Regions from separate parts of the Mangrovibacter phragmitis genome, predicted to be linked through region 2. Evidence: riboswitches for the same ligand, from Rfam matches in the RefSeq annotation. Region 2 holds a riboswitch; each other region holds the start of a gene.
The links. A riboswitch is a leader RNA that binds a small molecule or an ion and turns the genes downstream of it on or off. The one in region 2 is predicted to bind thiamine pyrophosphate.
Positions count from the first base shown of each region.

Region 1 (10,146 bases), 2.8 Mb from region 2:
GAATCTGCGCACCAGGATGACCTTTGGCAAGGTCGGCAGCATGAGCGGCAATTTTATAGGTAATAAGCCCTTGTTTTACGTCTTCTTTATTGGGAAGCCCAAGGTGCTCTTTTGGTGTGACATAACACAGCATGGCACAGCCGAACCAGCCAATCATGGCTGCGCCAATCCCTGATGTGAAGTGATCATAACCCGGTGCGATATCCGTGGTCAGTGGACCAAGGGTATAAAACGGTGCTTCATGGCAGTGCTCCAGCTCTTCTGTCATATTGCGCTGAATCATCTGCATCGGCACATGCCCGGGACCTTCAATCATCACCTGCACGTCATATTCCCAGGCGATTTTGGTCAGTTCGCCAAGCGTATGTAATTCTGAGAATTGTGCCTCATCGTTCGCATCCTGAATGGAGCCGGGACGCAGGCCATCACCCAAAGAAAGAGCAACGTCATAGGCTGCACAGATTTCACAAATCTCACGGAAATGCTGATACAGGAAGTTTTCCTGATGATGGGAGAGGCACCATTTAGCCATAATCGAACCACCACGAGAAACAATCCCGGTGAGGCGGTCTGCGGTCATTGGCACATAACGTAACAGTACTCCGGCATGGATAGTGAAGTAGTCCACGCCTTGCTCAGCCTGTTCAAGTAATGTGTCACGGAATAGCGGCCAGGTCAGGTCTTCCGCAATACCATTGACCTTTTCCAGCGCCTGATAAATTGGAACAGTACCAATGGGAACCGGGCTGTTGCGCAGGATCCACTCACGGGTTTCATGAATATAGCGGCCCGTTGATAAGTCCATTACTGTGTCGGCACCCCAGCGTGTTGACCACACCAGTTTTTCCACTTCTTCTTCAATGGAAGAACTGACCGCCGAGTTACCGATATTGGCATTTACTTTAACCAGAAAGTTACGACCAATAATCATCGGTTCAGATTCGGGGTGGTTAATGTTTGCCGGAATAATTGCACGTCCGGCAGCGACTTCATCACGAACAAACTCGGGGGTGATATTTTCAGGGAGATGGGCGCCAAAGCTGTGCCCCGGGTGCTGGTGGCGTAACACGCTATCGCGAATCCGTTCGCGGCCCATATTTTCCCGCAGTGCAATAAACTCCATCTCCGGGGTGATAATTCCTTTACGGGCGTAGTGTAATTGTGTAACGCAATGCCCTTTTATGGCCCTGCGTGGCGGCTGAACGCCCTTGAAACGTAATTCTTCCAGCCCTTCGTCTTCCTGGCGTGCCAGCGTCCAGGACGATGAACTGTTGCGCAGTTGCTGGGTATCTTCGCGGGCATCAATCCAGGGCTGGCGGCATTTGGGCAGTCCCTGAAGTACATCAATTGACTTGTCCGGGTCGCCATAAGGACCGGAAGTGTCATAAACCGGTATTGGGTCATTTGGCGTTAGTTCAGGGTTTTCCCGTGTACCGCCAGTCACGGTTGGGCTCATTTGTATTTCACGCATGGGCACCTGAATATCCGGGCGGCTGCCAGCCAGATATACCCGTTTTGATGCAGGGAAAGCAGAGCCTTCCAGAGTATTGATAAATTGCTGAGCAGCATCGCGTTGCTCACGGCGGGTTGGTGTTTTTTGTACGGACATAGCGCATTCCAGTTTGTTGGTCAGGAAGTGGCTTGTCAGAACGACGGACAGGAGTAGCAAAGACGCAATAACGCCAGAAAATAAGCGTAATGCAGGGAGAGTACTCTTGTTCCCTTCGCAGGTCTTAACCTGATCAGGTTCCGCGGATCCCGAATTAACGGTCTCAGCCCGTGTTTTCACACTGGGCACTCCGACAAGAAAAACATCGCTTTCGCGATAATGTATTAGGACTAACTTACTCGTTCACAGAATAAAACTCAAGCAGGGCGGGATGTGGCGTTGTCCGGTTCGGTATTCTGTAAATCGTTTTTACACAGCTGGATAAGCAGCTTGTCTTCAAGGGTAAAACGCGCTTCAAGTGCTTCACCTATCCCGGATAAAGCCTGCTGAAACTCCTGCCAGTTATCGTGATCAATGGCGGTTTCCAGACTGGTATCGTAAAAATGCATAATAGACTGCGTATTGGCTTCTAACCGGGGATAGAGCTGTGCGACAGATTTTGCGGTACTGGTCCCTTCCACCTCTCGAATGATGCGCTCATAAAGACTAAAGTGGCATGCTGAGAGGTAGTCCACCAGACCCTGGCAAAAATCGTCCAGCGCTTTTTCATCAATGGCGGAATGGGCGCTTTTTTTAGGCTTGAGCCCGACTAACCGGTAATAAGCAATCAGCAGTTGCCTGCGGGTATTCAGCCAACTGTCAACTAATGTATTACTACCACCAACACGGGCTGTCAGATCTTCCAGTTGGTTTAGCATGTTTGAGCATCTCCATGAGTTATATACTCGTCATGCTTCAATTTGCAGGTACCTAAGCAGTGCTTGCCTGCAACTCGAATTATTTTGAGTATCAGATAAAACTCTGAACCATCTGAATGTAGCTATTATGTAAACCAACATGCCAGTGACACAGAGGTTGTGCAAGAAAATATGAAATACATTGTAGAAAAAACCGATGAAGGCTGGTGGGTTGTCAGCCATGAGCAAAAATTATGGCTGCCGCAAGGGGAGTTACCCTGCGGGCGTGCGGAGCAGTACCAGTTGGATGGTTTACCGGCAATGCAAATTGGTTTATGGGATTCCCTTCCAGTCTGGCTGGTTCAACATAACTTCCCTACAGGAATGGCTTCTGTCAGGCAACTTCTCGACAAAGAAAGTGGGCTGTTTCAGTTAGCCGGCCGGGGTGTCCAACTGGCTGAGTTTTACCGTTCTCACAAGTATTGTGGCTATTGTGGCGCAGAAATGTACCCCAGCAAAACTGAATGGGCGATGTTGTGCAGCCACTGCCACGAGCGTTATTACCCGCAAATTGCGCCCTGCATTATCGTGGCGATTCGCCGCGATGACCATATTTTGCTGGCACGCCATAACCGGCACAAAAACGGAGTCTACACCGTACTGGCGGGTTTCGTGGAGGTAGGAGAAACGCTCGAGCAGGCTGTAGCCCGTGAAGTTATGGAAGAAAGCAGCATTCGCGTGAAAAATTTGCGTTATATCAGTTCTCAGCCCTGGCCTTTCCCACAATCGTTGATGATGGCATACATGGCGGATTACCACAGTGGTGATATCAAAATCGACCCGTCAGAGCTACTTGATGCTAACTGGTATCGCTATGACCAGCTTCCTCTGCTCCCACCTCCGGGGACTATCGCACGGCGGTTAATAGAAGATACTGTTGCCTTATGTCGGGCTGAGTATGAATAACATGGTACACTCAGCACCCTATTTCTATTGTTTTCTCTACCCTGACTGCGGGTGAATCAGCGCACAGAAGGAACCCCATGACTGACCTGAAAAATGATCGTTATTTGCGAGCCCTGTTACGCCAGCCGGTTGATGTTACCCCTGTCTGGATGATGCGCCAGGCGGGCCGGTATTTACCGGAATATAAAGCGACTCGCGCACCAGCAGGGGATTTTATGGCGCTGTGCAGGAATGCTGAACTTGCCTGTGAGGTAACATTGCAACCCCTGCGCCGTTACGCTCTGGATGCCGCAATTCTGTTCTCCGATATTTTGACCATTCCGGATGCGATGGGGCTGGGGCTCTATTTTGAAGCAGGGGAAGGACCACGCTTCACGTTACCCGTGCGCAGCAAGGCCGACGTGGAAAAATTACCGGTTCCTGATCCGGAAATGGAACTGGGCTATGTCATGAATGCAGTGCGCACTATCCGCCGTGAACTGGCCGGGCAGGTACCGCTGATCGGGTTCTCTGGTAGCCCGTGGACGCTGGCGACTTACATGGTTGAAGGTGGCAGCAGCAAAGCTTTTACGGTTATCAAAAAAATGCTGTTTGCCGAGCCTCAGACCTTACATACGCTGCTGGGCAAACTGGCAGAAAGCGTGACGCTCTACCTCAATGCTCAAATTCGGGCCGGTGCGCAATCTGTGATGATTTTTGATACCTGGGGTGGTGTACTGAGTGGGCGAGATTATCAGGCGTTTTCCCTGAATTATATGCAGCAAATTGTTGCCGGACTGATTCGTGAACACGAAGGGCGCCGTGTGCCTGTGACATTGTTTACCAAAGGCGGTGGGCAGTGGCTGGAAGCGATGGCCGAAACTGGGTGCGATGCCCTGGGCATAGACTGGACAACGGATATTGCGGATGCCCGGCGCCGGGTGGGGCATAAAGTAGCATTACAAGGTAATATGGACCCATCGATGCTGTATGCGCCCCCGGCTCGTATCGAAGAGGAAGTAGCCTCTATCCTGGCCGGGTTTGGTCATGGAGAAGGCCATGTGTTCAATCTTGGGCACGGTATTCACCAGGATGTCCCGCCAGAGCATGCAGGCGCGTTTGTTGACGCTGTACACCGGCTTTCTGTTCAGTGGCATAAGTAATGGACCTGGCGGCGCTCAGGGCGCAACAACAGCAGCTGGCCTCTCAGGTGATAACCGAAGACTGCGGCGTGCCTGCTGAACCGCAGCTCATTGGTGGTGCTGATGTTGGGTTTGAACAACAGGGTACTGTGACCCGTGCCGCACTGGTTCTGCTCTCCTGGCCCGGTTTAACGCTGGTAGAATACCAGGTTGCCCGTATTCCAACGGAATTCCCGTATATCCCTGGTTACCTCTCTTTTCGCGAATGCCCGGCGCTACTGGCTGCGTGGGAGAAGTTATCCCGGCAACCTGATTTACTTTTTGTCGATGGGCAGGGGATTGCTCATCCACGCCAGTTCGGTGTCGCCAGCCATTTTGGTTTACTGGTCGATACCCCAACAATTGGCGTGGCGAAAAAGCGCCTGTATGGCACATCAGACAGCGAGCGGCTGGTGCATGACGGAGTTGCACCGTTGCTGTCCTCAGAGCGCTCTTTGGGCTGGGTGTGGCGCAGTAAGCTGCGCTGCCTGCCTTTGTTTATTTCTCCTGGGCACAGGGTTCACCCGGACACCGCGCTTGCGTGGGTACAACGCTGTACACGAGGTTACCGCCTGCCTGAACCGACACGCTGGGCTGATGCTGTCGCATCCCGTCGCCCGGCATTTATACGCTGGCAAGAAAAAATGCGCCAGGTAGAGTAAACTGCGCCCAATATCGACTGTTGAGACTTCACTATGTTACAAAACCCAATTCACCTGCGTCTGGAAAAACTCCAGAGCTGGCAGCATGTTACTTTTATGGCCTGCCTGTGTGAGCGGATGTACCCCAATTATGCCATGTTTTGCCAGCAAACTGAGTTTGGTAACGGGCAACTGTATCGGCGGATTCTGGATTTGGTCTGGGAGACATTGACGGTAAAAGACGCGAAGGTTAACTTCGACTCTCAACTGGAGAAGTTTGAAGACGCGATTCCATCTGCGGATGATTTTGACATCTACGGCGTTTATCCGGCAATAGATGCCTGTGTGGCGTTAAGTGATTTGTTACATGCTCTGCTGGGAGGCGAAACCCTCGAGAAAGCTATCGAGGTAAGCAAAACCTCTATCACATCAGTGTGCATGTTAGAAATGACTCAGTCTGGTCGGGAAATGACCGATGAAGAGTTAAAAGATAACCCTGCAGTTGAACAAGAATGGGACATCCAATGGGAGATTTTTCGCCTGTTGGCAGATTGCGAAGAACGCGATGTTGATCTGATCAAAGGGTTGCGTACAGACCTCCGGGAAGCGGGTATTAGCAATATCGGTATAAATTTTCAGCAATAAGACAAGAAAACCCCTCCCAGTGTCTGATTTGTCGCACCTGGAGGCTTCCCATCAGCCCCTTGTCTGGTCTACATTTGTGGGGCGAAAAAAAGTGGCTATCGGTGCGTGTATGCAGGAGAGTGCTTAACAGGCATTTCCATCGCACTCGATGCTTAGCAAGCGATAAACACATTGTAAGGATAACTTATGAACAAGACTCAACTGATTGATGTAATTGCGGACAAGGCTGAACTGTCAAAAGTACAAGCGAAAGCTGCTCTGGAATCCACTCTGGCTGCGATTACTGAGTCTCTGAAAGAAGGCGATACTGTACAACTGGTTGGTTTCGGTACCTTCAAAGTGAACCACCGTGCTGAGCGCACTGGCCGCAACCCGCAAACGGGTAAAGAAATCAAAATCGCAGCTGCAAACGTTCCTGCGTTTGTATCCGGCAAAGCACTGAAAGACGCGGTTAAATAATCGTACTCCTCCAGTGAACAGTTTTATCAGAGGGGCGGTAACGCCCCTTTTGTCATTCTGGCGGCTGTCCTGCTTATTGTTAGCGGGAGGTGTGCTGGTGGGATGCAGTTCCCATAGACATGCTTTACCGCCGTTTACCGCCAGTGGTTATATCGATGAAGGCGGTGCCGTGCGTATCTGGCGTAAAGATAGTGAGAATGGCTCTGTTCATCTGTTGAGTGTTTTTAGTCCATGGCACAATGGCAATACAGCAGTAAATGACTATCGCTGGCAGGGAGATAAACTGGTCTCCATGGTACTGAAAACTGAAGGCGATGCACCACAAACGATCACCGTGCGCTTTGACGCCAATGGTGCGCTTAGTTTCATGCAACGTGAAGTAAATGGCATGAAGCAGCAGCTCTCTAACGAACAAATAGCGCTTGAGCAGTACAATGCTACCCGTATCCGCAAAACCAGTGATGCATTACGTACCGGTAAAGTCGTATTGCATCAGGGGCATTGGAACCAGAATGAAAGCATCACAACTTGTGAAGGCCACGTTTCACGTCCTGAGTTTGATTCTTTTTTCCTGTCCTATATTCAGGACCGTCAGCGGCGTTCTGCGAAGCCGGTGAGTGTTGCCTGGCTCTCTGCGCCAGAAGGCACCCAACTACTGCTTGTCGCCAATAGTGACTTCTGTAGCTGGCAACCCAAAGCCGATACATTCTAGCACTGGTTGTAGTGATTCAACCTTCCAGCCCGTCTGGCAAAAAAAAAGCCACCCGAAGGTGGCCTGTACGTTTTGCAGTGCTTAGTTTTGTTCACGCTCAATGGCGCGGTAACCTATGTCTGAGCGGCTAAAGCTGCCTTCCCAGTGAATGGGTTTCATCAACGCATAGGCATTTACCTGCGCCTGAGCCACCGTGTCGCCCAGTGCAGTCGCGCATAATACACGCCCGCCGTTAGTAACGACGTTTTCCTGGGCATCCAGGCGAGTCCCGGCGTGGAACACTTTCGCATCTGTAGCAGATTCCAGTGGCAGGCCGTGGATAACATCTCCAGTGTTGTAGCTGCCCGGGTAACCGCCTGCAGCAATCACCACACCGAGAGCGGCTCGTTCATCCCACTCAGAAGTTTGCTTATCCAGCACGCCTTCGCAGGCAGCCTGGCACAATGCAACCAAATCGGATTTCATGCGTAACATAATCGGCTGTGTTTCCGGGTCGCCGAAACGGCAGTTGAACTCGATAACTTTCGGGTTACCCTGCTTATCAATCATCAGCCCGGCATATAAAAAGCCTACATAGGTGTTGCCTTCTGCCGCCATGCCTTTCACGGTTGGCCAAATGATGCGTTCCATGGTGCGGTTGAACACTTCATCTGTAACTACCGGAGCCGGGGAATAAGCACCCATACCACCGGTATTCGGGCCGGAATCACCATCACCAACACGTTTGTGATCCTGGCTGGTGGCCATCGGCAATACGTGCTCGCCATCCACCATCACAATAAAGCTGGCTTCTTCACCATCCAAAAACTCTTCAACCACCACCCGGTGGCCGGCATCACCAAAAGCATTGCCTGCCAGCATATCCTGAATGGCCGCTTCCGCTTCTTCCAGCGTCATCGCCACAATCACGCCTTTACCGGCAGCCAGACCATCGGCCTTGATAACAATAGGGGCGCCTTTTTCACGGACATAAGCCAGCGCAGGCTCCACCTCAGTGAAATTCTGGTATTCGGCGGTTGGAATATGGTGCCGTGCCAGAAAATCTTTAGTGAACGCTTTGGAGCCTTCCAGTTGCGCGGCACCTTTGGTGGGGCCAAAAATCGTCAGGCCAGCAGCCTGGAAGGCATCAACCACACCAATCACCAGCGGTGCTTCCGGGCCGACAATTGTCAGGTCAATTTTTTCGTTTTGCGCAAAGCTCAGCAGTGCCGGGATATCCGTTACATTGATATCCACATTCTGTAAAGCCGGTTCGAGTGCGGTTCCTGCATTACCCGGTGCGACAAATACGGTGTCTACCTGGGGGGACTGTGCTGCTTTCCATGCCAGCGCATGCTCGCGCCCACCATTACCAATAATTAATACTTTCATGCGGTGCTCCTGAATTAATGGCGGAAGTGACGCATACCAGTGAAGATCATAGCAATACCGTGTTCATCGGCGGCGGCAATAACTTCTTCGTCGCGAATGGAACCTCCTGGTTGGATAACACAGGTAACGCCTACTGCTGCCGCCGCATCAATGCCATCGCGGAACGGGAAAAACGCATCAGATGCCATGGCCGAACCTTTTACTTCCAGTCCTTCGTCTTCGGCTTTGATACCAGCAATTTTGGCAGAGTAAACACGGCTCATTTGCCCGGCGCCAATACCAATAGTCATATTTTCTTTGGCATACACAATGGCGTTGGATTTCACAAATTTGGCTACTTTCCAGCAGAACAGGGCATCACGCAGCTCTTCGGCAGAAGGCTGGCGTTTCGTGACAACACGTAACTCGCTTTCACCTACCATACCCAGGTCGCGGTCCTGCACTAGTAAGCCACCGTTGACGCGTTTAAAATCAAGGCCTGGCACCCGAGCCTGCCACTGGCCGCAGACCAGTACGCGCACGTTTTGTTTGGCAGCAGTGACTCTCAGTGCTTCAGCGGTTGCTGAAGGGGCAATAATGACCTCAACAAACTGGCGGGATATGATGGCCTGAGCTGTCTTCTCGTCCAGCTCGCGGTTGAACGCAATAATGCCGCCAAAAGCGGAGGTCGGGTCGGTTTTCCAGGCGCGCTCGTAAGCAGCAAGAATATCGTCACCGATTGCTACGCCACAGGGGTTGGCGTGTTTAACAATCACACATGCGGGCTCGTTGAACTCTTTCACACACTCAAGGGCAGCGTCAGTATCGGCAATGTTATTATAAGACAGAGCCTTGCCCTGAACCTGCTCAGCAGTTGCCACGGAAGCTTCTGTTACCTGGCTCTCTATATAGAAAGCAGCCTGCTGATGGCTGTTTTCCCCATAACGCATATCCTGTTTTTTCACAAAGTTCAGATTCAGAGTGCGGGGGAAGCGGCCAGAAGGTTTGTCTGTTTCACCGTGGTATGGCGCCACCATGGTGCCGAAGTAGTTGGCAATCATGCTGTCATAGGCAGCGGTATGCTCGAATGCTTTAATTGCCAGGTCGAAGCGGGTTTCAAAAGTCAGTGAACCGTTGTTGGCATCCATTTCAGTAACAATAGTGGTGTAGTCATTGCTGTTAACCACAATCGCGACATCTTTATGGTTCTTGGCGGCGGAGCGAACCATGGTAGGGCCACCAATATCGATATTTTCAACAGCGTCTTCCAGTGAGCAGCCTTCACGGGCAACGGTCTGGGCAAACGGGTAAAGGTTCACGACGACCATATCAATAGGAGAAATAGCATGCTCTGCCATAATAGCGTCATCCTGCCCACGACGGCCAAGAATGCCCCCATGCACTTTCGGGTGCAGCGTTTTCACTCGTCCATCCATCATTTCCGGGAAACCGGTGTAATCAGAAACTTCGGTTACCGGCAGGCCTGCATCAGCCAGCAAGCGGGCAGTGCCACCTGTGGAGAGCAGTTCAACGCCACGTTGAGAAAGGGCCTGGGCAAATTCGACGATCCCGGCTTTATCAGACACGCTGAGAAGAGCACGGCGTACAGGACGAGGTTGTTGCATGGTGATCAATCCCCTGGATTTCAGTTTATTGCAATTGCAGAAGAGTGTGAGTGCTGCTTTGTTCTATCTATATGTACTGCGATTAATACATCTAATAAAGAAAAGCAGGACTGACACCCTTCATAAAGTGGGTCTGCGAAAACGCGGGTGCATTGTAGCGAAAACGTTTGCGTGACGCTCGCAAAATTTCCTCATCAACAATGATTGTGGATAACTCTGTTGATAAGCAGGTATAAATCCGG
Region 1 is NZ_CP134782.1:5,406,509-5,416,654, reverse strand. It holds gene thiC (phosphomethylpyrimidine synthase ThiC) at 1-1,609, opposite strand, end outside; TPP riboswitch at 1,703-1,812, opposite strand; gene MPHASIOC01_RS25955 (Rsd/AlgQ family anti-sigma factor) at 1,867-2,367, opposite strand; gene nudC (NAD(+) diphosphatase) at 2,539-3,312, shown strand; gene hemE (uroporphyrinogen decarboxylase) at 3,390-4,454, shown strand; gene nfi (deoxyribonuclease V) at 4,454-5,134, shown strand; gene MPHASIOC01_RS25935 (YjaG family protein) at 5,168-5,758, shown strand; gene hupA (nucleoid-associated protein HU-alpha) at 5,945-6,217, shown strand; gene MPHASIOC01_RS25925 (DUF1481 domain-containing protein) at 6,231-6,929, shown strand; gene purD (phosphoribosylamine--glycine ligase) at 7,011-8,300, opposite strand; gene purH (bifunctional phosphoribosylaminoimidazolecarboxamide formyltransferase/IMP cyclohydrolase) at 8,315-9,904, opposite strand.
Region 1: linked by a shared signal. The riboswitch ahead of thiC (phosphomethylpyrimidine synthase ThiC) and the one ahead of thiM (hydroxyethylthiazole kinase) in region 2 are both predicted to bind thiamine pyrophosphate.

Region 2 (10,146 bases):
ACCGTACCTGGCTACCCGGCAACAGGCTACCTGCCTCTTAAGAGAGGTAGCCTGTTGAATATCTGAGTAAACCGTTGTTCAGTGCCCCTGTGCCAGTCTCGAGTGATGAAAGCATTAGTTGCAGACCAGGCAACGGCTGGAATGACCACCATTCAGGTATATTTTCTGTCAGGAATAACTAAACCCTGACACAAGCTTATTTTTCCCTCCAGTTTTCAGGCTGTTCTGACGATAACAATCTCTATATAGCACTACACTTTGGGTGTGGAGCACTTTACAGGGAATACAAGCCATGAAAACACTTGCCTCTTCCATGCTAATTCTTAATGGCAAACTTGCTAATGATCCTATTTTGCGGGATACCATTCATCAGTTTCGTGAACGAGGGTTTGATCTCCACGTCCGGGTGACCTGGGAGTTTGGAGATGCAGAGCGGTTTGTTAATGAAGCTCACAGCCTGAAAATCGAGAACGTCATTGCCGGTGGTGGTGACGGTACGCTGAACGAAGTGGTCAATGGTATTTTCAAGCTGGAAGAAAAATCACGCCCAATTCTGGGGATTTTACCGCTGGGAACCGCCAATGACTTTGCCACAGCAGCCGGGATACCCGATGCGCTGAATAATGCACTGATGCTGGCAATCAATGGTCGTCCACGCCAGATAGATCTTGTCCAGGTGAACCGTGGTCGCTGCTTTATTAATATGGCATCTGGCGGGTTTGGTACCAAAGTGACTAATGATACTCCGGAAACCATGAAAGCTACGTTTGGCGGCGTGTCCTACCTGATCCATGGGATCCTGCGGCTGGATAAACTGTCTCCGGACCATTGTGAAATTCGTAGTGGTGATTTTATCTGGGAAGGGGACGCCCTGATTGTGGGGATAGGCAATGGCCGCCAGGCCGGGGGTGGGCAGTTGCTTTGCCCCGGTGCGTTGATTAACGATGGAATGCTTAACCTGCGTATTTTTACCGGAGAGTCTTTAGTTCCCACGCTACTCAGTACCCTGGCGCGCAGTGAAGATGAAGAACACATGATAGAGGCCAGTGGCAGTTGGTTTGAGATTCGGGCTGAACACACTATGACATTCAACCTGGATGGTGAGCCCATTAGTGGCAACCAGTTCTCACTGGTTGTAAAGCCGGGCGCTGTTTTCTGCCGCCTGCCTCCGGACTGCCCGTTACTGAAATAACACCCTCCCGCCCCGGTATCTTACCGGGGCGCTTTCAACAATATCACCTGTTCCGTTTTTGCGTGTGAGCAACTCAGGCGATAGTGACCTGTTTACTGAGGTAAACATCCTGTACGGCATTAATCAGTTTTACCCCGTCTGCCATAGATTTTTTGAACGCCTTGCGCCCAAGGATCAGCCCCATGCCACCAGCGCGTTTGTTAATCACGGCAGTACGCACAGCATCAGCTAAGTCTGTTTCTCCACCTGCTGCACCCCCTGAGTTAATTAACCCGGCACGGCCCATATAACAATTTGCCAGTTGGTAACGCACCAGGTCTATGGGGTTTTCCGTAGTGAGTTTGCTGTAGACACGCTCGTCGGTGTAACCGAAGTTAACAGCTTTATAGCCGCCATTATTTTCTGCCATTTTCTGCTTAACAATGTCGGCGCCAATCGTCGCTGCGATGTGGTTTGCCTGGCCGGTAAGGTCGGCGCTGGCATGGTAATCCACACCATCTTTTTTGAAAGCAGGGTTACGCAAATACGCCCACAGCACTGTTACCATCCCCAGTTCATGTGCCCGTTCGAATGCCGCTGAGATCTCCTCTATCTGGCGGCGGGACTCTTCTGAACCAAAGTAAATCGTAGCGCCTACCGCAACAGCCCCCAGGTTAAATGCCTGCTCTACGCTGGCATACAGAGTCTGGTCATAAGTCGTTGGGTAGCTCAGGGTTTCGTTATGGTTCAGTTTCATCAGAAACGGAATACGGTGGGCATAACGGCGGGAAACCGCAGCCAGCACGCCATAAGTCGAAGCTACGCAGTTACAACCCGCTTCAATCGCCAGTTCAACAATGTTTTTCGGGTCAAAATAGAGAGGATTGGCGGCAAATGATGCACCAGCAGAATGTTCAATCCCCTGGTCAACCGGCAGTATCGACAAGTACCCGGTACCAGCCAGGCGGCCTGTGTTATAGAGAGTCTGCATGTTACGCAGTACAGCAGGTGAGCGGTTGTTGTCCACCATAACCCGGTCCACATAATCAGGCCCGGGCAGGTAGAGCTGTTCGGCGGAAATTGTCATACAACGGTGTTGCAACAGGCTATCGGCGTCTTTTCCAAGAAACTGAATAATATCGGTCATCATACACTCCATTATTTGCCTCTGTTTGCCAGCGAATAATGCCCTGAAGCTATCAGGCTCACCGGAGTTTACCGCGCAGAGTTCGCATAAACTCCGGGTAGCAGCCTGAGCCCGGCTATTATTCACTGAGAAATATAACCGTAGCAGATTTTTGGTGAAGCCCCTTGTGTAAAAATGACATCCAGTAACTTGCTGTTAGCCCTGGTTTCAGGGAGAAAATGTCACTGGCTGATGGCGAAAAGAAAAGTAGTTACGGCTGAAAAATGAATAGGGATTACGGCTGTTGACCTGAAACTCGCGTTTCTCGGCAAAAAGTGCGGTGAGCTTGTCATAAATGCCAAAACGCAAGGCCTCCGAACAGAGTTCTGTTATTTTTTCTGGCGTAAAATTCCCGGTCATCGGGCCGATGAAACTCTGCACTGGCAGCCCGGTTTTACGGCACAATTGTGCGCCAAAGGCATCATTTCCCCCATCACCCGAATAGCAGGTTAGTGTACGAATGATGGCATTTTGGTACAGCGGATAGCGTGTTTTGAGCAGCAGGCTCAGTTCCTCTGCGGAAACATGGCGTACATCATCGCCAAATCTGCCATTCTGAAAACCTGCCACCACCATGCTACCTGTTTTGCCCACCAGACACCCGTGGGCGACCACATTCAGCCGCTGTTTCCCTTCCCACTCATCATTGAAGGTGTACATACCATTCATTAATAAATCGAGATTTTTCATTTTCTTCCTCTGAAAAAGGAAGACAGTATCGGGGTTCAGACTTTCAGGGAAAAATCGTTTTTACCAGGGGTATTAACACTATTATTTACGATTAATACCAGTTATCCCCTTCCGCGAAACCCGCCGGGTGTCATACCCGTTGGCACTGTGTTTCCACGGTAGCAACACACTTTACACCCCCCCGTCAGGGCCGGTTGGTGTACAGCAAAACTGTTACATTGATCAAGTAATCACCACAAAGGTATTTTAAAGGTATTATTGAATGGTATTTTAAAGGAGTACCTTACCTGACATGAAGGATTAAACAATGAAAACGAAAGTCCAACTGTCATTCATGATGTTTGTTGAATGGTTTATCTGGGGCGCGTGGTTTGTGCCGTTGTGGTTGTGGCTCAGTAAAAGCGGCTTTACTGCTGGTGAAATTGGCTGGTCATATGCCTGTACTGCTATTGCTGCAATCCTCTCGCCTATCCTGGTTGGCTCACTGACCGACCGCTTCTTCGCAGCACAGAAAGTGCTGGCAGTATTGATGTTTGCCGGTGCTGTACTGATGTACTTCGCTGCACAGCAAACCCAGTTCAGTCACTTCTTCCCGTTGCTGCTGGCCTATTCCCTGACTTATATGCCCACCATCGCACTGACCAACAGTATCGCTTTTGCCAACGTGGATGACGTTGAGGCCAACTTTCCACGTATCCGGGTGATGGGCACCATTGGTTGGATAGCCTCCGGACTGGCGTGCGGTTTTCTGCCCCAGATGCTGGGCTATAGCGACATTTCAGATACCAATATTCCCCTACTGATGACAGCGGGAAGCTCCGCATTGCTCGGAGTTTTTGCCTTATTCCTGCCGAATACACCGCCAAAGAGTACCGGCAAGCTGGATTTCAAAGTCATGCTCGGGCTGGATGCACTGATTCTTCTGCGTGACAAAAACTTTCTGGTGTTCTTCTTCTGCTCATTCCTGTTCGCAATGCCGCTGGCGTTTTACTACATCTTCGCCAACGGTTATCTCACAGAAGCAGGCATGAAAAACGCCACTGGCTGGATGACGCTCGGCCAGTTCTCAGAAATCTTCTTTATGCTGGCGCTGCCATTCTTCATCAAACGCTTTGGTATTAAGAAGGTCTTACTGTTGGGCCTTATCACTGCGGCTATTCGCTATGGTTTCTTTGTCTACGGTGGTGCAGAACACTATTTTACCTACGCCCTGCTGTTCCTTGGCATTTTGTTACACGGTGTGAGTTATGACTTCTACTACGTAACGGCATACATCTATGTGGACAAAAAATCGCCGGTACATATGCGCACTGCCGCACAGGGTTTGATTACGCTGTGTTGCCAGGGCTTTGGCAGCCTGCTGGGTTACCGCCTGGGTGGTGTGATGATGGAGAAAATGTTCGCCCTGAATCCGCCAGTAAATGGGCAAACCTTCAACTGGGCCGGGATGTGGACATTTGGCGGCGTCATGATTGCCATAATAGCCTTACTATTTATGCTGTTTTTCCGCGAATCGGATAAAGAGATCACCGCAATTGAGGTGGTTGATGGCGATAACGCGCTGACACAAGGGGAAGTGAAATGAAACATGAACGTGTTCTCGGTGCTCTTTATGGGCAGGCGTTAGGGGATGCGATGGGTATGCCGTCTGAGCTGTGGCCAAGAAAGCGCGTTAAAGCGCACTTTGGCTGGATAGACCGTTTTTTACCGGGCCCCGCAGAGAACAATGCCGCCTGCTATTTTAACCAGGCTGAGTTTACTGACGACACCTCCATGGCGCTTTGCCTGGCTGATGCCATTATCGAATGTGACGGGCAAATCAATGCCGATGTCATCGGCAAGCATATTTTGCGCTGGGCAGAATCCTTCGACGCCTTTAACAAAAATGTATTAGGCCCAACCTCTAAAATTGCACTTAACGCCATTCGTGACGGAAAACCGGTGAGCGAACTGGAGAACAACGGTGTGACCAACGGCGCAGCAATGCGCGCTTCACCATTGGGTTGCCTGTTACCGGCCACCCATCTGGCACAGTTTGTTGACCAGGTGGCGCTGGCCTCCAGCCCAACGCATAAATCTGACCTGGCGATTGCCGGTGCAGTGGTAGTTGCCTGGGCGATTTCCCGCGCGATTGACGGCGAGCGTTGGCAAAGCATTGTTGATGCCCTGCCCGGTATCGCCCGTTATGCGCAGGAAGCCAAACCAACTACTTTCAGCCCATCACTGGCGGCCCGCCTGGAACTGGCACTCAAAACCGTCCGCGAAGCAGACGGCACAGAATCCGCCAGCGAGCAGGTTTATCAGTTAGTTGGTGCCGGTACCAGCACCATCGAATCCGTTCCGGCCGCCATTGCGATGGTGGAGCTGGCCGGTACCGACCCGAACCGCTGTGCAATTTTATGCGCCAACCTGGGCGGCGATACAGACACCATTGGGGCAATGGCAACCGCCATTTGCGGCGCGTTGCACGGGGTCCAGGCGATTAACCCATCCTTCAAATCAGAACTCGACGCCGTTAATCAGCCCAATTTCACCAGGTACTGCGATGCACTGTTGCGCTATCGGGAGCAAAGGGAGGATGTATGAATTCAGGTTTTGCCCACCAGATTGAAACATTACGCGCCATTCGACCGCTCACGGTACTGGGCGCGGCCGTGATTGACGTGATTGCAGACGCCTGGGCTTTGCCGTGGAGCGGTTGCGATATTGAGCTAAAACAGCAAGGGGTTAATATTGGTGGCTGTGCACTGAATATCGCCATCGCCCTGAAACGGCTGGGTATTGCCGCGCAAAACGCCCTGCCCGTGGGGCACGGCGTGTGGGCCGATATCATTCGCAACGCAATGGCAAAGCAGAGTCTTCATAGCGTGGTAGACGCTGAAACGGGTGATAACGGTTGGTGCCTGGCACTTGTTGAGCCGGACGGCGAACGTACATTTATGTCCTTCAGTGGCGTAGAAAACCAGTGGCAACCAGCGTGGCTGGCTAAACTCGATGTGCCCCCAGGCAGCCTCGTCTATCTTTCCGGCTATCAGTTGGTATCGCCGTGCGGTGAACTGTTGACGAACTGGCTGGAGGGGTTGCCGGAGGTAACCGCGTTTATTGATTTCGGCCCGCGTCTTGCTGATATCTCTGATGCGCTGATGGCACGGATTATGGCCTGCCGCCCCGTGGTGTCTCTGAACCGCCAGGAGGCGCAGATTGCCGCCGGGCGGCTGGGCGTGGCAGAGGAACAATTGGGAGAGGTATGGCAGCAACGGTTTGCCAGTGCATTGATTGTTCGCCATGACAAAGAGGGAGCCACCTGGTATGACGGTACTGAATCAGGTTATGTCCCGGCATTTCAGGCGACTGTTGTGGATACTATCGGCGCAGGCGACAGCCATGCCGGAGGAACGCTGGCGGGCCTTGCCGCGGGTTGGTCTCTGGCTGATTCAGTCAGGCTTGGCAACGCAGTGGCCGCCTGGGTTGTCAGCCATCGTGGCGGGGACTGCGCTCCGACGCGTGAGGAGTTACTCCTCGCACACAAAAACGTATAGATCGCTGCGGCAGTAGCTGATGCTGTACTCAACCGGCCGGTGTTGCTGGTCAAGCGCCACTTGCTTAATCACCAGCACCGGTATTTTGTCATCCATACTGATATGTTCCTGAAATTCGCTGTCCGGCATGCGGGCGCTGACGCGTGAGCGGGTGCGCTGAGGGAAAATATTCTGGCTGCGAAAATAGTCATACAACGAAATACCAATCGCATCGGGGTCATGGATTAACCCCGCCGGCACCCAGGACTCCTCAATTGAGACAGCATCTTCATCAACATAGCGAATACGCTTAAGCAAAAAAACATCGCTTTGCGGCGCAACCGACAACTGGCTGGCTACCTCTTCCGGGCATTTCACCACCCGCTTATTGACCCACAGAGTATTCGGTTTCTTACCACGCAACACCACCTGCTGAGAAAAACCGCGCGCCTCTTTCAGGGAATATTCAAATATATTATTGATTTGCGTACCATAACCACGAGCACGGGTCACCACGCCCTCTTCTTCCAGCGCCTGCATCGCTTTGCGTACTGTGATTCGCGACACCCCGGTTAACTGGCTCAGGTCACGCTCACCCGGCAGGATATTTCCGTGCTCCAGCAGGCCACTGCGCACCGCGTTTTTGACCGTTTCGGCAAATTTAAGGTACAGCGGCGTGTTATCGGGCGCGGCAATCCGTTCATTAAGGTGGGCAATTAACCGGGTATGCGCTTGTTCCATCTCTGTTTTTCTCTGGCCGGGGTTTCCTGCCAGTATACCCTAAATAATGCGAATTGCAGGAAGGTTGCAAGGCAGTACCCCCGGCAGCTTATATTAAGTATCTACCGGGGTGAGGTGCAGCTAACGCACCTGCAAGTTGCAACATGACAGATATATACGGCTACCACCACTCATGAAAATGGTGAACCGGCCCAATCCCGTGCCCTACTTCCAGAGTATCCGCTTGCGCCAGCGCAGCGGAGAGCCAGTTTTTAGCCTGCTGCACCGTATCTGCCCAGGTACTATGCCGTGGGCGTAACGCTGCAAGGGCGGCAGAGAGTGTGCAGCCTGTGCCATGGGTGTTTTTAGTCTGCACGCGCGGTGCAGTAAAACGCCATTCACCATCACGGGTAAAGAGCCAGTCCGGGCTTTCAACATCATTCAAATGCCCCCCTTTCATGAGCACTGCGCCGCACCCCATTGCCAGTAGCGCCTGCCCCTGCGCTTTCATTTCACCTTCAGTTTGCGCAGATGGCGCATCTAACAGTGCTGCGGCTTCTGGCAGGTTTGGGGTGATAAGCGCCACCTGCGGCAGCAATTTTTTACGCAGTGTATCAACGGCAGAGGCTGAAAGAAGCGGGTCGCCACTTTTGGCCAGCATCACCGTATCGAGAACGACGTTGTGGTTCTGATAGCGCCGCAGTTGCTCTGCAACCGCCTCCACAATGTCAGTCTCTGCCAGCATGCCAATTTTCGTGGAGTCGATACGCACATCGCTAAGCACTGAATCCAGTTGTGCGGCGACAAAATCCGGCTCAATGCGGTAGACCGACTGCACGCCGCGTGTATTTTGCGCCACCAGCGCAGTGATAACCGAACACCCGTAAGCTCCCAGCGCAGAAAAGGTTTTTAAATCGGCCTGGATGCCTGCCCCACCACTGGGGTCCGTTCCGGCGATTGTCAGTGCATTAACTCTTCTCATGCCAGAGCCCCTTCATTGAGGTTCCACAAGGCATCCAGCATGGCAGGAACAAAACTGCCCGGGCCCCGGCTTGCTGCAACAGCGAGCTCCCCGGCACAAGACATAATCCGGCACGCGCCAGCGACATTCACCAGCCTGTCACCCGGTAACGCGCAACTGGCGGCAACCACAGCAGAAAGCGCACACCCGGTGCCCACAACATACGTCATCAACACATCGCCTCCGGGGACAGCCAGAGTGCGTTCACCATCGGTGACATAATCCACCTCACCTGTCACCGCGACAACAGCCCCGGAACTCCGGGCAAGACGCACGGCGGCATCTATTGCCTGCTCTGCTGGCTGCAACGAATCCACTCCGCGCCCGCCTGTACCGCTACCTGCCAGCGCCATAATTTCGGAGGCATTGCCCCGTATCGCTGCCGGGCGTAATTCGCATGCCTGATGGGCAAATGTGGTACGCAACTGCAACGCACCCACCGCAACCGGATCCAGCGCCCAGGGTTTACCCGCGTTATTGGCTGCATGAATCGCTGCCATCATGCCTGCAGCTCGCGGTGTGGTGAGTGTGCCAACATTAATCAGTAAGGCATCTGCCAGGGCCGCGAATTGTGCGGCTTCCTGCTCGTCCGGCACCATCGCGGGGGACGCACGCAAAGCAAGCAAGGTATTGGCAGTAAAGGTTTGTACCACGTCATTGGTCAGGCAATGGACCAGTGGGCGGTGAGTACGGAAGTGTTGTAAAACGGTGGCGGCTTGATTGCCGCACAGCAGGTCAGGTTGCATTTCAGGCTCCTGTCCGGCGTGAAGAAGCGATACCGGACAGGTATCTGACTTCCCTACGCTGGCATTATCCAGATCAGGTAATACGGGTATTTCTCAGCCCATCTATGATGGGGCACCCCGAGTCAAATAAAACAAAATCAAAAGCTTGCGATTAATGCTCCTCATTAATCCCTGATCAGGATAGTAATGCCAGCGGGAAGTCTTGTAAACGGTAAAAGCGGCCCTTTTGGGCCATGTGTGACAGGATGAGTGACAGTTTGTATGGCACAAGAAACCATCCATTATTACGGCATAACGGTTTTTGAGCAACTTGAAAATCTGTTCCTTGACCCGCTACTCACTGCGTTAGACGAATACGGAATACCCACTCAGATCTCGACCCAGCTCAAGAACCTTATTTTGCCATCAGAACATCTTTCGGGCTCTATCTCACAGAGTAGAACAGCTCCCACTGACTGGCTTTGAGAAAACCTTAATGCGTTGGGCTGTGTCTGAAATGTAGCTTAATCTAATCCGCTGGCCCTCTGTTTATGGCTGAGTTTTTTTTCTAACGCCTTCAAACCGTCCGTTTCTCGCTCATATCTCAGGAACACAGACGCAGAATAGACCAAAAGTTACTGTGCCACCCGTACACTCTCCGCAGCTACTTTATTCGTTCATGTCTTACTTAAGTGGTTTCTTATAAAATCTTTTTTTGTTGTCTTCGACCTTATTGCACGTAAAATGACCAGACATATTCATGAAAGGAGTCTTTATGGATATCGCGCTGCTCAACAGGGGCTGGAACAGAACATGGTCTGATACAATGGTGAATCTGGAAGCCCGGAAACTCGTCGAAACAGCAAACCGGCTGTCAGCATTCTATTTGCAAGATGGCCTAACACGTATCAAGTTTATCGAAGAGATAAAACAGGTCGTAGAAAAGGAGTTCGAGGCAGCACGGCGAGCTAAAACAGATGAAGAATGCATCGTATGCATCAAAAATCTGCGTGTCGAAACGGATAATCTGCACGAACAAGAACGTCTGTTAAGAACCAGAGCCGCACAGCTTTACGCGAAGGTCGAGTTTGTTAAGGAAAATAATAAAATCGTCG
Region 2 is NZ_CP134782.1:2,423,838-2,433,983, forward strand. It holds gene MPHASIOC01_RS11735 (SDR family oxidoreductase) at 1-1, shown strand, start outside; gene yegS (lipid kinase YegS) at 293-1,192, shown strand; gene fbaB (class I fructose-bisphosphate aldolase) at 1,266-2,318, opposite strand; gene MPHASIOC01_RS11750 (hypothetical protein) at 2,526-3,047, opposite strand; gene MPHASIOC01_RS11755 (nucleoside permease) at 3,355-4,632, shown strand; gene MPHASIOC01_RS11760 (ADP-ribosylglycohydrolase family protein) at 4,629-5,633, shown strand; gene MPHASIOC01_RS11765 (PfkB family carbohydrate kinase) at 5,630-6,586, shown strand; gene MPHASIOC01_RS11770 (GntR family transcriptional regulator) at 6,560-7,306, opposite strand; gene thiD (bifunctional hydroxymethylpyrimidine kinase/phosphomethylpyrimidine kinase) at 7,467-8,267, opposite strand; gene thiM (hydroxyethylthiazole kinase) at 8,264-9,052, opposite strand; TPP riboswitch at 9,086-9,182, opposite strand; gene MPHASIOC01_RS11785 (DUF4225 domain-containing protein) at 9,807-10,146, shown strand, end outside.

Region 3 (10,146 bases), 2.3 Mb from region 2:
CTGAATACGACATTGAACTGGTGAAATATCAGTTAAGTGCCAAAGGTCAGGGTAAAGACGCGCTGGGCCAGGTAGATATTGTCGTTAACCATAATGGCCGTCGTTTCCACGGTGTGGGCCTCGCGACAGATATTGTCGAATCTTCTGCCAAAGCGATGGTTCATGTGCTGAACAGCATCTGGCGCGCCGGTGAAGTCGAAAAAGAATTGCAACGCAAAGCACAAAATAAAGAACACAACCAGGAAACCATGTGACATGTCAAAGAATCATCATATTGCAGTTTTACCCGGAGATGGTATTGGCCCTGAGGTCATGGCTCAGGCAATGAAGGTACTGGAAGCTGTCCGCCATCGTTTTGATTTACAGATTACCACCAGTGAATATGATGTCGGCGGCGCGGCGATTGACCGCCACGGCACCCCGCTCCCTACAGCAACAATTGAAGGTTGCGAACAGGCTGATGCTGTTTTATTTGGTTCAGTTGGTGGGCCGAAATGGGAACATCTGCCCCCTGCGGAACAACCTGAACGTGGCGCATTATTGCCCTTACGTAAACACTTCAAATTATTCAGCAACCTGCGTCCGGCTAAATTATACGCCGGGCTGGAAAGTTTTTGTCCGCTGCGTGAAGACATTGCGCAAAAAGGCTTTGATATCCTGTGTGTGCGTGAACTAACTGGCGGCATCTACTTTGGTCAGCCAAAAGGCCGTGAAGGTAGCGGTGTTCATGAAAAAGCATTTGATACCGAAGTGTATTATCGCTTTGAAATTGAGCGCATTGCCCGTATTGCTTTTGAATCTGCACGCAAACGCCGCGGTATTGTCACCTCTATTGATAAGGCTAACGTGCTGCAAACCTCAGTTATGTGGCGTGAAATCGTGACTGAAATTGCACAGTCTTACCCGGATGTGAAGCTGTCGCATATGTATATCGATAACGCCACCATGCAGTTAATCAAAGACCCGGCACAATTCGATGTATTGCTGTGCTCAAACCTGTTTGGCGACATTCTGTCTGACGAGTGTGCCATGATAACCGGGTCTATGGGTATGCTGCCTTCCGCCAGTCTGAATGAAGAAGGATTTGGTTTATACGAACCCGCAGGGGGTTCTGCGCCTGACATCGCTGGCAAAAATATCGCCAACCCAATTGCTCAGATCCTCTCGTTGTCATTACTGCTCCGCTACAGCCTGGATGCAAATGATGCAGCAACAGCAATTGAAAATGCGGTCAATCGTGTTCTGGAAGAAGGTTTCCGCACAGCAGACCTGGCACGGGATACTATTGCGCTGGGTACCGATGAAATGGGCGATAAAATTGCCCACTATGTAGCCCAGGGGGTGTAATCATGGCAAAAACGTTATATCAAAAGTTATTCGATGCACACATCGTTTACGAAGCCCAGGGTGAAACCCCATTACTGTATATTGACCGTCACCTGGTGCATGAAGTCACGTCACCACAAGCTTTTGATGGTCTGCGCGCCCATGGGCGCCAGGTGCGCCAGCCGGGTAAGACATTTGCCACGATGGATCACAACGTCTCCACTCAAACTAAAGACATCAACGCCAGTGGCGAAATGGCCCGCATTCAGATGCAGGAGTTGATGAAAAACTGTAAAGAGTTTGGCGTGGAACTGTACGACCTGAATCATGCATTCCAGGGGATTGTCCATGTTATGGGCCCAGAGCAAGGGATTACACTGCCCGGGATGACGATTGTTTGCGGCGATTCCCACACAGCTACCCACGGCGCATTTGGTGCACTGGCGTTTGGTATTGGTACCTCAGAAGTTGAGCATGTTCTGGCGACACAAACGCTGAAACAAGGCCGCGCCAAAACCATGAAAATTGAAGTAACCGGCCAGGCGGCTCCAGGTATTACCGCGAAAGATATTGTTCTGGCGATTATTGGCAAAACTGGCAGTGCTGGTGGCACCGGTCACGTTGTTGAATTTTGCGGCGCAGCCATCGAAGCCTTAAGCATGGAAGGCCGTATGACACTGTGTAACATGGCGATTGAAATGGGTGCCAAAGCCGGGCTGGTTGCGCCGGATGACACCACCTTCAATTATGTTAAAGGCCGCCAGTTTGCTCCCACAGAAAAAGACTGGGATGCCGCAGTAGCCTGGTGGCGCACCCTGAAAACCGACGACGGTGCGCAATTTGACACCATAGTGACCCTGGATGCAGCGGAAATCGCACCTCAGGTTACCTGGGGTACCAACCCAGGTCAGGTCATTTCTATTACCGATAACATCCCGGCGCCAGAAAGCTTTTCTGACCCGGTCGAGCGAGCGTCTGCCGAAAAAGCGCTGGCTTATATGGGGCTGAAGTCTGGCATACCTCTGACTGAAGTCGCTATTGATAAAGTCTTTATCGGCTCATGCACTAATTCACGTATCGAAGACCTGCGCGCTGCCGCAGCAGTTGCACAAGGCCATAAAGTGGCTCCGGGTGTGGTTGCCATGGTTGTGCCAGGCTCTGGCCCGGTTAAAGCGCAGGCTGAAGCCGAAGGTCTGGACAAAATCTTCCTTGAAGCCGGTTTTGAATGGCGCTTACCTGGCTGCTCAATGTGCCTGGCAATGAACAATGACCGCCTGAATCCCGGCGAACGTTGTGCATCCACCAGTAACCGTAACTTTGAAGGTCGCCAGGGACGCGGTGGGCGTACTCACCTGGTTAGCCCGGCAATGGCTGCAGCGGCAGCCATTACCGGTCACTTTGCTGATATCCGCACACTGAAATAAGGGGAAAACCATGGCTGAGAAATTTGTTTGTCACACAGGCATTGTGGTCCCGTTAGACGCGGCAAATGTCGATACCGACGCAATTATTCCCAAACAATTTTTGCAGAAGGTAACCCGCACCGGCTTTGGTGCACACCTGTTTAATGACTGGCGTTTTCTGGATGATAAAGGTCAGGAGCCCAACCCGGACTTTGTGCTGAACAAACCGGTTTATAAGGGCGCGTCTATTCTGCTGGCTCGTGAGAACTTTGGTTGCGGTTCGTCCCGTGAACATGCGCCCTGGGCACTGACCGATTACGGCTTCAAAGTTGTTATTGCCCCGAGCTTCGCCGATATCTTTTATGGCAACTCATTCAACAACCAACTGTTGCCCGTTGCCCTGAGTGAGCAGGATGTCGATACCCTGTTCACCATGGTGCAGGAAAACCCGGGCATGACATTCACAGTGGATTTGGAAGCGCAAACTGTTCAGGCGGGTGATAAAACCTGGTCATTCAGCATTGATGGTTTCCGCCGTCATTGCATGCTGAACGGGCTGGACAGCATTGGCCTGACGTTACAGCATGAAGATGCTATCGCGGCTTACGAAACTAACCAGCCTGCGTTTATGCGTTAAGCCTTACAGGTTATAAACAGTAATACAGGCAATGGCTCCTGATGGTTGATGGTGCCATTGCCTGCCTGTAACCCGGCACAACCGCTCACACATCTTTTACCCGGCAGGTCAGTCCCAGGGCCAGAATACTCAACACCAGAATACCCCAGTAGACACTCCCGTGGCCAAACTGCTGCGCCAGTGAACCCTGTAATACCCCTGCGAGGATCACACCGGTAGAAATACTGTTAGTGAACAGGGTAGTGGCGGACCCCGCTTTCCCGGGCATCAGATCCTGAAACCAGAGCATACCGATACCTGCCACAATCCCGATAAAAATCGCGTTAAACAGTTGCAATACAATCAAAGCATTACGTGTAGGGAACAGCAATAACCCGCCATAGAATACCACCCCGGCAGCAACAGCGAGCACCATCATCCGGCGTTTACCAATACGCTTTACAACCATGCCAGCAAGGATCATTGCCGGTATTTCAAGACCCGCCGCCGTCCCCATTAATGCACCAGCCAGTGCTTCGGGCAACCCAAGAACACTGGTTATCCATAACGGCATGTCAATGATATACATCGTGTTGCAGGTCCACATCAGCATAGAAGCTATAAATAACCGCCGCACATTGGGGTTTTTCCAGCCACTGACGGCCGCAACGGCCTGGTTCTCCGGGCCAAATACCCGGGGGACAGAAGGCAGGCAAAATGTCACCAGTAATGCTCCAACAACAAAAATACCCGCGGCAGATAAAAACATGGTGGTAAAACCAAATTTCAACGCCAGCATAAATGACAACGGCGGTCCTATCACCCAGGCCAGTGAAAGCTGGGCACGCATAATAGAACTAAACATCACCACTTCTCTGGCTGAGTTATCCGCGTATTCGCGCGCCAGAGCAAAAATTTGTGGCATGGTGGTATTGGCCAGCGCGGCAAGAAAGACACCAAGGGTTATCAGCGTGAGGTAATGGCGATTGAAGGCGAAAACCAGACTGTTGGCGACGGCCATCAGACAACAGAAAATAATGAGTTTACGGCGATCGCCCGTCCGGTCTGAACGTTTTGCCAGAATCATGCTGACCGCAATACCTGCCACAGCATTGACTGTGTAAAACAGGCCGACCCAGAATGAGGTCACCCCTACTTCTTTGCTCAGAAACAAGCTCAGTGTGGGTGCCTGCAGCGCGCCTGCCACCCCCAGCATGAACGCGACAGCCATAAACGCCAGTAATACCGAGTTTAAATGCCTTCCCTGCGTAATCAGCCAATGCATCTCATAGGTCCTTTTATTATTTCCTGTGAACAAAACGCCCATAGCCGGGTAGATTTTAAACGAAAAAAACCAGCAGCACGATTGCCGCTGGTTGGTTAAAAGCACCAATACTCAGTCACACTTGATGAGAACGATGATGTCTGTGCCAAACACAAGGATACGAACACTGCCACTGCATGAGTTCATCAAGCATCTGCACACGCTGTTGAGGGTCAAGGCAGGCCAGCCATGAACCAGAAACACGCCGTGTTGCAGTAAAAAAAGCCAAATAAAACTGCTCTGCAAAGGAACGCTTCATAAGTCACCTCGCTTTCATCACGAAACAGTATTGGCGTAATATAGGGAAAGATAAATTGATGAGTTTTCGTCCGGAGTTCCTCTTTTATGGCATCAACACGCTTGCAGCAGCAGTTCATCCGGTTATGGCAATGTTGTGACGGCCAGCCTCAGTCCACAACGCTGCATGATCTTTCCACCCTGCTCAATTGCTCGCGGCGCCATATGCGTACTCTGCTCAATGCCATGCAGGCAAAAGGCTGGCTGACATGGGAAGCAGAGGCCGGGCGCGGCAAACGTTCACAGCTGGCATTTATCTATACGGGTTTATCTCTTCAGCAACAGCGGGCGGAAGACTTACTGGAGCAGGACAGGGTTGACCAACTGGTACAAATCGTTGGCGATAAAGATGAAGTCAAAAAGATGTTGCTCTCACACCTGGGGCGCAGCTTCCGCCAGGGGCGCCATATTCTGCGGGTTCTTTATTATCGCCCACTGCTGAATTTATTACCCGGCACACCACTGCGCCGTTCCGAAACTCATATTGTGCGGCAAATATTCAATGGGCTGACGCGAATAAATGAGGAAAATGGGGAACTGGAAGCAGACATTGCTCACCACTGGCAGCAATTATCACCTTGCCACTGGCGCTTTTTTTTACGTCCCGGAGTACATTTTCACCACGGGCGTGAACTCGAAATGGCCGATGTACTGTATTCACTGAACCGGGTTAACCAGCAACCTTTGTATGAGCATATTGCCCGTATATCCTCGCCGACCAACTGGACGCTGGATATCATACTTCACGAGCCTGATAACTGGCTGCCCTGGTTGATGGCGGGGGTTTCCGCGATGATTTTGCCCCGGGAATGGGAGTCATTGCCGCATTTCGCCACCCATCCAACCGGAACAGGGCCTTATTCTGTTACACGCAATAATACCAGCCAGCTCAGTATTCAGGCATTTGATGACTACTTTGGCTTCCGCGCGCTGATTGATGAAGTCAATATTTGGGTGTTGCCCGAAATCGGTGAAGACATGAGCTGTGGTGTATTTCTCGAAGATGGCAGCCAGAGTGAAAAAGCCGAAGAAAGCCGCCTGGAAGAAGGCTGCTATTACCTGTTGTTTGACCAGCGCTCAAAACATGGCGCAAACCCGCATGTAAGAGCATGGCTGAGCCAGGTACTTTCACCCGTAAATATTCTGGCTGACAGCGGCCCTCAATATCATCGCCTGTGGTTTCCAGCCTGGGGTTTACTGCCCCGCTGGCACCACACTCCAGCCAGCACGGAGTGTGGCAAACCAGAAGGCCTGACCAGCCTTACGCTCACATTTTATGCCGACCACATAGAACACCGCACACTGAGCGACATTATCAGTAAACGCCTGGCACAACACGGCATCCACCTGGTGATACAGGAAATCAGCTATAACGACTGGTTTAATGGCGATGTGCACAGCGATATTTGGCTTAACAGCGCCAATTTCACACTGCCGCTGGATTACTCGGTCTTTGCTCATCTGTACGAAATTCCCCTGCTGAGCAAAGGGTTGGGTATCGCCATGAAAGAAGCCCACCAGCAATGGCGCACAGGCGAGCTGAATGCGGCCCGGTGGGCACGCCAGTGTGTCGAACAACAACATATACTGCCACTGATTCACCACTGGCTCACTATTCAGGGGCAGCGCAGCATGCGGGGGTTGCGGATGAATACGCTGGGGTGGTTCGACTTCAAATCCGCCTGGTTTGCGCCACCAGAAAACTAACCCAACATGTTCTTTAATAATGCCAGGCAAATCATTACAATGAGCCGTTCTCAACGGGGTGCCCTGGATACCAGGCGCTGAGATAATACCCGTCGAACCTGATCCGGATAACGCCGGCGAAGGGATTTGAGGCCGTTCTCAAAATCCTTTGCCACCCTTTTTCAGGAGTGCAAAGTGTTAAAAAAATTACTGGCTCTACTGGTACTGGCCGCTGCGCCTGTCCTCGCTAAACCTACTCTCACCGTTTATACCTACGACTCATTTTCTGCTGACTGGGGCCCTGGCCCGGCAATCAAGAAAGCCTTTGAAGCACAATGTGGTTGCGATTTGAAATATGTTGCGCTGGAAGACGGCGTATCACTGCTCAACCGCGTGCGTATGGAAGGGAAAAAAAGCAAAGCAGACATTGTCCTGGGTCTTGATAATAACCTGATAACTGCCGCCCGTCGCACCGGGCTGTTTGCCAAAGCAGATATCACCCTGCCACCGTTGGCCTTACCTGGCGGCTGGTCAGACGATACATTTATCCCTTTTGATTATGGTTATTTTGCATTTGTCTACGACAAGAACAAACTGCACAACCCACCACACAGCCTGAAAGAACTGGTTGAAAGCCCACAGCAGTGGAAAGTGATTTATGAAGACCCACGAACCAGTACACCTGGCCTGGGGCTGTTGCTGTGGATGCAAAAGGTCTACGGCGACAAGGCACCGGAAGCCTGGCAAAAACTGGCTAAAAAGACAGTGACAGTAACCAAAGGCTGGAGTGAAGCTTATGGGCTATTCCTCAAGGGTGAGAGCGACCTGGTTCTGAGTTACACCACATCACCTGCGTATCACATTATTGAAGAGAAAAAAGATAATTATGCGGCCGCAGGTTTCAGCGAAGGGCAGTATATGCAGGTGGAAGTCGCTGCCCGCCTTGCCAACAGTCCGCACCCGGAACTGGCGAAGCAGTTTATGCAGTTTATGGTTTCTGATGCGTTCCAAAAAACAATCCCCACTGGCAACTGGATGTATCCGGTAAGCCATGTAGCGGTTCCGGAAGCCTTTAATCAACTGGTTAAACCCACCACCAGCCTGGTGTTTACGCCTGAACAGGTAGAACAAAACCGGGCAGCATGGATTAGCCAATGGCAGCAAGCCGTCAGCCATTAATTCCGGGCTGGTTATGGCCCGGCCTGATAGCCGCCGGAGCGATTTGCATTGTCGCTCTGGCGGCTTTTGGCGCTTTATGGCTACATGCGCCACAGACAGACTACAGCGCACTGCTACACGACCCATGGTTGTGGCATGTGGTGAGGTTTTCGTTCTTCCAGGCTTCTTTGTCTGCCTTGCTGTCTGTTCTCCCTGCAATATTACTGGCGCGAGCACTCTACCGTCGTCGTTTCCCAGGCCGGCAACTCTTACTGCGTTTATGTGCCATGACACTGGTTTTGCCCGTCCTGGTAGCCGTCTTTGGGATTCTGAGTGTGTATGGCCGCGAAGGCTGGTTAAGCACTGTTTTTGAATTGTCAGGTCTGAAGTGGTCATTCACGCCTTATGGGCTGCAGGGTATTTTGCTGGCCCATGTCTTTTTTAATCTGCCTTTAGCCACGCGTTTGCTGCTCCAGTCTTTGGAAAATATCCCTGTTGAACAGCGACTACTTGCCGCACAACTGAATATGCGCGGCTGGTACTTTTTCCGCCTGGTAGAGTGGCCCTGGATGCAACGCCAGATATTTCCAGCAGGCGCACTCATCTTTATGCTGTGTTTCGCCAGTTTTGCCACGGTACTGGCATTGGGTGGCGGCCCACAAGCTACAACCATTGAGCTGGCTATTTACCAGGCACTGAGTTTTGATTTTGATCCCGCCAAAGCCGCCTGCCTGGCACTGATCCAGATGTTGTGCTGTTTTGGCCTTGTCTTATTGAGCCAAAAAATGACTCAGGCTTTTTCTCCCGGAGAGAGCCAGAATGCAACCTGGCGGGATCCACAGGACAACCTGGCAGCCCGGGTACTGGATAGCGCGGTGATCATTCTGGCATTACTGCTACTGTTGCCACCACTTATGGCCGTTATTGCAGACGGGCTGGTCAACAACCCGATGGTTATTTTTCACCAGCCAGCGTTGTGGTCTGCGCTACTCACCTCGGTTCGCATTGCCTGTGCGGCAGGCATTGTGTGCTTATGCCTGACCACAATGCTGCTGTGGAGCAGCCGGGAGCTCCGTTTGCGTCAGCATCAACGCCCGGCACAAGCCATGGAGCTGAGTGGCTTACTGATTCTCGCCATGCCCGGAATCGTGCTGGCTACAGGTTTTTTCTTACTATTAAACAGCACAACCGGGTTACCTGAACGGGCTGATGGTATTGTGATTTTTACTAATGCATTGATGGCAATCCCCTATGCCATGAAAGTGCTGGAAAGCCCATTTTATGATATTGCCAGCCGATATAACCGGCTCTGCCAGCACCTGGATATCAGGGGTATTAACCGCCTTCGTTGGGTGGAATTACGGGCACTGAAACGCCCCTGTGCTCAGGCCCTGGCTTTTGCCTGCGTATTATCACTGGGGGATTTTGGTGTTGTCGCTTTGTTTGGCAGTGACGATTTTCGCACCCTGCCTTTTTACCTCTACCAACAAATAGGGGCCTACCGGAGTAATGATGGTGCGGTTACCGCTATGCTGATGCTGTTACTCTGCTTCTTGCTGTTCACTTTGATAGAGAATACCGCTAAACACCATGCTAACCCTCACTGACGTCACCTGGATTTACCAGCACCTGCCTATGCGTTTTAACGTAACACTGGCTGCGGGCGAACGCGTTGCCGTGCTGGGCCCCAGCGGGGCCGGGAAAAGTACGTTATTGAGTCTGATTGCTGGTTTTCTCAGACCAGACAGTGGCACTATCACCCTTAACCAGCAAAACCATACCCGGACGCCGCCAGCGCACCGCCCGGTCTCTATGCTGTTTCAGGACAACAACTTATTCAGCCACCTCACCATCCGGCAAAATATTGGCCTGGGGCTGCACCCGGGAATGAAACTCACAACAGCACAAAAAACAGCACTGGAAGAGATTGCCCACAAAATGGCAATTAGTGATCTACTGGACCGACTGCCAGCGCAATTATCTGGCGGGCAACGCCAGCGCGCTGCTCTGGCCCGTTGTTTGTTGCGTGCTCAGCCAGTTCTGCTGCTGGATGAACCTTTCTCTGCTCTGGATCCGGCATTGCGCCAGGAAATGCTGGCGCTGGTGGAATCAGTTTGTGAGAGCCAGAAAATCACGCTGATGATGGTTTCACATAACCTGGATGATGCTGCACGCATTACACCACGCAGCCTGGTAGTGGCTGATGGCCGAATTGTCTGGGATGGGCCAACTCAGTCGCTGAGCGACGGTTCGTCTCCTGCCGCCGGGTTACTGGGGATTTCCCAAAACTAGCCGAAAATAACCTGGTGCAAGATGCGGGCATAAACCGGCATCAG
Region 3 is NZ_CP134782.1:4,712,710-4,722,855, forward strand. It holds gene leuA (2-isopropylmalate synthase) at 1-254, shown strand, start outside; gene leuB (3-isopropylmalate dehydrogenase) at 256-1,347, shown strand; gene leuC (3-isopropylmalate dehydratase large subunit) at 1,350-2,750, shown strand; gene leuD (3-isopropylmalate dehydratase small subunit) at 2,761-3,366, shown strand; gene MPHASIOC01_RS22760 (MFS transporter) at 3,452-4,630, opposite strand; gene sgrT (glucose uptake inhibitor SgrT) at 4,746-4,928, opposite strand; gene sgrR (HTH-type transcriptional regulator SgrR) at 5,015-6,673, shown strand; TPP riboswitch at 6,718-6,816, shown strand; gene thiB (thiamine ABC transporter substrate binding subunit) at 6,848-7,831, shown strand; gene thiP (thiamine/thiamine pyrophosphate ABC transporter permease ThiP) at 7,807-9,417, shown strand; gene thiQ (thiamine ABC transporter ATP-binding protein ThiQ) at 9,401-10,102, shown strand; gene MPHASIOC01_RS22790 (DedA family protein) at 10,099-10,146, opposite strand, start outside.
Region 3: linked by a shared signal. The riboswitch ahead of thiB (thiamine ABC transporter substrate binding subunit) and the one ahead of thiM (hydroxyethylthiazole kinase) in region 2 are both predicted to bind thiamine pyrophosphate.